DNA from 2 places in the Mesorhizobium sp. J8 genome. Region 1 is predicted to be linked to the other one. Evidence: predicted binding sites of a transcription regulator. Region 1 holds the regulator's gene; the other holds the start of a gene.

Region 1 (2,993 bases):
GTAAAGAAATACGCGGCCGGGATCGCGCTCCTCTCGATCGCTGCCTATCTCGTCATCTCCGGCATCGTGGTGGCGGCCGAGCGAAGCTTCATCATGCTCGCCGTGATGCTCGCCGCGATGCTCTTCGACCGCGCGGCGCTCACCATGCGCAACCTGGCGATCTCGGCGATTGCCGTCATCCTTGTGTCGCCGCACGAAGTGGTCGGCCCGAGCTTCCAGATGTCCTTCGCCGCCACCGCGGCCCTGGTCGGCGCCTATGCTGGCTTTGCCGACTATCGCGCTGGCAAAGCGACCGTGCCGCCGGCAAAGCGTTCGTTCGTGAGGTTCCTGTCGCGAAAACTGGCGGTTGGCGTGGGTGGCGCCGCCGTGACCTCGCTCATCGCGGGCAGCGCGACGTTGCTGTTTGCGATCTGGCACTTCCAGCGCGTGTCGCCGCTCAGCCTGCTCGCCAATCTGGCGGTGATGCCGATCGTCTCGCTGATCGTCATGCCATTTGCCGTGTTGAGCGCGCTGGCCATGCCCTTCGGCTTTGACGGTCCGTTCCTCTTTGTCATGGGCAAGGGGTTGACGGTGATGATCGCCATTTCGGCGTGGATATCCGAGCGCTCGCCGGTCGACGCCGTCGGGCTGATCTCGATCCAGTCGGTGCTGCTGGCGACGATCGCGCTGGTCATCGCGACCATGGCCACTACCTGGCTGAGGCTTGCCGCCGTTCCCTTCGCGCTCGCCGCGCTGCTGGCCATTCCGCATGTGCGCACGCCGGACGTGCTGATCTCGGAAGACGCGCATCTGGTCGCGATGCCGATCGGCGGCGGGGAGCTTGCCGTCAATCGCGAACGCTCCAACGAGTTCACGACTGACAACTGGAAACGTGCGCTGAAAGCCGAGACAATCGTGCCGCCAGAGACATTCGCCAAGGACGCTCTCGACATCGCCGACCCCGTCGATCTGCCGCCGGGGTCGCCTTTCTACTGCACGGGCGATCTCTGCATCGGCCGGCATCCGTCCGGCGCCATCGTCGCCCTCGTGGAGAACCGCGACAACGCCCGGCCGGCCTGCGGCTTCGCCGACCTCATCGTCATCAATGACGCCACGGCCTACAATCCCTGCTGGGATCCGCGCGTGCTTGTCGTCACCAAGCGGCAACTGGCGCTTGACGGCAGCGCCGCCGTCTTCTTCGATCCGCAATCGGCAACCGCGCGGCCGGCCGTTCGTTATGCGGTGGAAGAGCCATATCGGCCCTGGCACGAGCAGCGGAAATATACGCGCGAAGCGAGAGGATTGCCGCCCTATCAAAAGCCTGAGCGGACGGATGCGAAATCTTCACAACCGGATCAGTAGCGGCGGATCAACCCGACAAGCTTACCCTGCACCTTCACTCGGTCCGGCCCGAAGATGCGGGTCTCGTAGGCCGGGTTGGCCGCCTCCAGCGCGATCGAGGCTCCCTTGCGGCGGAAGCGCTTGAGCGTCGCTTCCTCGTCGTCGACTAGTGCCACCACGATCTCGCCCGGGCTTGCCGTGTTGGCGTTGCGGATGATGACAGTGTCGCCATCGAAGATGCCGGCCTCGATCATCGAGTCGCCCTTGACCTCCAGCGCGTAATGCTCCCCGCCGGCGATCATGTCCGGCGGAACGGTGATCGAATGCGTCTGATGCTGAATGGCGTCGATCGGCACGCCGGCGGCAATGCGGCCCATCACCGGGATGGACACTGCCGAGCCGGCATCGTCGTCATTGCTTGGCGTCGGGGTGCGCGATGCGGTAGCGGGCTTCACCTGACGGCTGAGATTGTTCTGACCCAGGCTGCCCTGGATGACGCTCGGCGAAAACTTCTTCGCCGCATTGAGGCCGGGGGCGATCGAGTCGGGCAGGCGCAGCACTTCCAGCGCGCGCGCCCGGTTCGGCAGCCGGCGAATGAAGCCGCGTTCCTCCAGCGCCGTGATCAGCCGGTGGATGCCGGATTTGGAGGCGAGATCGAGCGCTTCCTTCATCTCGTCGAAAGACGGCGGAATCCCGCTTTCCTTCAGCCTTTCGTGGATGAACATCAGAAGTTCATGTTGTTTGCGCGTCAGCATGGCGGCCCCCACGGGTTCTGAAACCAGAATCAGAAAAACAAACCCAGAACAAACACTATCTGTTCCAGTTGTGTTCCGCAACCGTTTAAAGTTTAGTGAATTTGTTGACGTTTTGTTCAGCGTAACATCAGGACGCGGCATTCGGCGCCGGTCTCGGCGGCCGGCGCGAAGGGCTCGCGCACGATCAGGCCGTTGGCATCGGCGAGCATCCTCAGCATCGAGGAGTCCTGGATGCCGAAAGGGGTAGCAACGAGCGTGCCATCATTGTCGCGCACCACGGCGCGCACATAGTCCTGCCTGAGATCGTTGGCCTGCATCGCTGCGCCCAGCCGGGCCGTCCGCACGTCCTGCTTATGGTCGCGGCCGCCTAGCCGGGCAAGCAGCGGCTTGAGGAACAGCTGCGAGCAGACGATGCTGGCCACCGGGTTGCCGGGCAGGCCGATGCAGCGGACATTGCCAAGCCGGCCGAACATCAGCGGTTTGCCCGGGCGCATGGCGATCTTCCAGAAGTCGAGCTTCATGCCTTCGCCGGTCAGCACGTCGTGGATCAGGTCGTGATCGCCCACCGAGGCGCCGCCGAGCGTGACGATGACATCGGCGTTAGCCTCGACCGCTTTCCTGACCAGCGCGGCGATAGCCTCCTTACGGTCCGCCGCGATGCCGAGATCGAGCGCACGCGCGCCGACCGACTGGGCGGCGGCGGCAACGCCATAGGCGTTGGACGAGATGATCTGGTCGGGGCCGAGCGTGCTGCCCGGCGGCAGCAATTCGTCGCCGGTGGCGATGATCGCGACCAGCGGCCGGCGTACGACATTCAAGGCGGGATGGTTGGCCGAGGCTGCCAGCGAGAGGGCTGCGGCATCGAGCACACGGCCCTTTTCGAGCAGCACGTCGCCTTCGACGAAGTCGAGCCCGCGG
Region 2 (2,993 bases), 370 kb from region 1:
TGATGGCGATGTCGATCGAAATGCCGTTCGACAGCAGGCTGCCGATGATCTCGCCGGTCCCGGCGCCCGTCACGGTTCCTCCGTCGGGGTTCAGCACGACTTTGCGATTCCCGATGCCATAAGCGAAATTGGCGGCGTATTTGGCGCCGAGATCCTGACCGGCCTGACGGTTGATCTCGACGAAGCGGACGTTGAGCTGCACCTGCTGCGAGGACGAGATGTTGACCGAGTTGATGACTTCCTCGTTGCCGGAAAAGCGCGACGCGATCTTGCTGGCCTTGTCGGCGGCGACCGCATCGTCGGCCTCGCCTGACAGCACGACGCGGCCATTCGCCGAACCGACCTTGATCTTGGCGTCCGGCACGCTGGCGCGGATGGTGCTGGCAAGCTGGTCGGTATCCAGCGTCACCTCGATGTCGATGGTGCCGACGAGCTGCTTGTTCTGGTCGAACAGGGCGATACCCGTGGTCCCCAGATTGTTGCCCAGCACATAGAAGGACTTGTCGGTCAGCGGATTGACATTGGCGATCTCCGGATCGCCGATGACGATCTGGTAGAAGGCGGCGCTCGTCATGATCGTCTTCGGCTTGCCCTTGGCGACCTTGATCGAGGCGTTCTTGTTCGCCGAGACATAGACGACATCATTGCCGGCCCTTGCCGGCGCGGCGACGCCAAGCATTGCCGCCGCCAGCGCTATCGCGCCGAGAAGACGCCATCCCCCGGTCGTCCGAAATGCATCAAACCCGAACATCTTGCCCCGTCCCCGCCGGTCCCCACCGGCTATTGCTGCAGTTCCTGCGGCGGTTCCCGGGAGGGAACCTTGTATTCCTCGACCTTTTCGCCGCGCGTCACGATCACCGTCTTGAATTTCGGCTCGTCGGATTCCTTCGTCACCGCGCTGACGAGCGAGGCGGCGCTCGCCTGCGCCTTTGCGGCGGCGGAACCGCCGAAGGACGAGATGGTCGTGAGCCCGCCATTGCTGGCGCTGGCGTCGGCGGCGGACCGCAAGGACAGCGACAAGGTGCCGACGGTGCGGGCGAGCGCCACTTTCTGCGCCCCTTCGTTGGTCACTTCGATGGTCACCGAATTGGCGACCTGCGGCTCGGTCTTGCGCTCGTCCGCGCCCTGCCCGACCGAAAGCACCTTGGCGTCGGCGACGACGACTTCGGACGTCACCGTCGAACCGGCCGCCCCCTGAGCATTCTTGGACACTTCCTGGATGTCCCCCGCGTCGCGTGTCAGCACGACGTCTACCCGGTCCCCGGGCGTGATGAAGCCGCCGACGCCGGCAATCTCGTCGGTGCGGATCGTGACGGCCCGCATTCCCGCCGAGAGCATGTTGGAAAGGGTGGCGCGGCCGTTCGGTCCCGACAGCTTGGTGAGCAGAACCGGTTCGTTGACCTCGATCGGCGACAGCACGACCCGGCTGCCGTCGGCAAGCAGCTTGTCGATCGTCGGGAAAGCGCCTTGCGGCAGGGAATCCTGCGGCCACGGGATCTCTGCGAGTTGGGGCCTTGCGAGTTCCATGCCGTAGCGCAACGGCGCTTGAGCCACCACGATGGTCTTGAACTCGACCTTGGGTTGCTGTGGAGCTTCGACCGTGACGACCTTGACCTCGGACTGAGCCTTTGCCTGACTCTTGACCCAGAAATCCGCCGCAAAGATCGAGATCGCGCCGAAAACGGCGGCGATGCCGATCATGGTTATGGCCCTGCCCCTCACAACGAAACCCCTGACGCCCGTGGTCTTTTGTTGGTTGGGCCTCACGCTAGGCGTTAATGTTAAAGAATCAGGAATCCCGAGGCATGGGGACCGCCCTATTTCGGCCGGCTTGGTTATCGAATGGTTTTGGAATAAGAGACAGTTTGATCCCTGAACGGAACAGGAACTCGTTCGCCCGCCAAAAGCGTGGCAGTATCGAGCCGTGATTCGCATTACCGGACGCTAGGCCCAGCATGGACGACAGCAACGACCTCTTCGGCAAGATGGAAAAGCAGGCACAGCCGGTGCGCGCGCCCTCGCGCCCCGCCGATCCGCTGGTGCAGGCCGCGAAGCGCTCGACAGCCGCCCGTGACGGCAGCGAAAGCTACAGCGCCGCCGATATCGAGGTGCTGGAGGGGCTCGAGCCGGTGCGGCGCCGTCCGGGCATGTATATCGGCGGCACGGACGACAAGGCGATGCATCACCTGTTCGCCGAGGTCATCGACAATTCGATGGACGAAGCGGTGGCCGGCCACGCGACCTTCATCGACGTCGAGCTTTCCGCCGACGGCTTCCTGACCGTCACCGACAATGGCCGCGGCATCCCGGTCGATCCGCATCCGAAATTCAAGAAGCCGGCGCTCGAAGTCATCATGACGACGCTGCATTCCGGCGGCAAGTTCGACTCCAAGGTCTACGAGACCTCCGGCGGCCTGCACGGCGTCGGCGTCTCGGTCGTCAACGCGCTGTCCGACCATCTCGAGGTCGAAGTCGCGCGCGGCCGCCAGCTTTATCGCCAGCGTTTTTCGCGCGGCGTCCCGGTCAGCGGTCTGGAGCATCTCGGCGAGGTCCACAACCGCCGTGGCACCAGGACCCGCTTCCATCCCGACGAGCAGATCTTCGGCAAAGGTGCCAAGTTCGAGCCGGCGCGGCTTTATCGCATGACGCGCTCGAAGGCCTATCTGTTCGGGGGCGTCGAGATCCGCTGGACCTGCGATCCGTCGCTGATCAAGGACAAGGACCAGACACCCGCCAAGGCCGAGTTCCATTTCCCCGGCGGCCTCAAGGATTATCTCAAGGCGACGCTCGGCGACGAGTTCCAGGTCACGCGCGAGGTCTTCGCCGGCAAGAGCGATAAGCAGGGTGGCCACGGTTCGCTGGAATGGGCCGTCACCTGGTTCGGTGGCGACGGCTTCCTCAACTCCTACTGCAACACCATTCCGACCCCCGAGGGCGGCACGCATGAAGCCGGCTTCCGCAACGTACTGACGCGCGGACTGCGAGCCTATGCC

The links. The regulator LexA, encoded in region 1, represses DNA repair genes until DNA is damaged. The targets are predictions, from matches to a motif close to TGTTCNNNNTGTGTTCNG.
Region 2: the regulator LexA is predicted to act here: its motif matches at 1,873-1,890, upstream of parE (DNA topoisomerase IV subunit B).

What each region holds. Positions count from the first base shown of each region.
Region 1 is NZ_AP024109.1:3,612,852-3,615,844, reverse strand. Features, by position in the region: gene MJ8_RS17350 (ComEC/Rec2 family competence protein) at 1-1,341, shown strand, start outside; gene lexA (transcriptional repressor LexA) at 1,335-2,075, opposite strand; gene glp (gephyrin-like molybdotransferase Glp) at 2,192-2,993, opposite strand, start outside.
Region 2 is NZ_AP024109.1:3,983,208-3,986,200, forward strand. Features, by position in the region: gene MJ8_RS19175 (type II and III secretion system protein family protein) at 1-751, opposite strand, end outside; gene cpaB (Flp pilus assembly protein CpaB) at 781-1,701, opposite strand; gene parE (DNA topoisomerase IV subunit B) at 1,956-2,993, shown strand, end outside.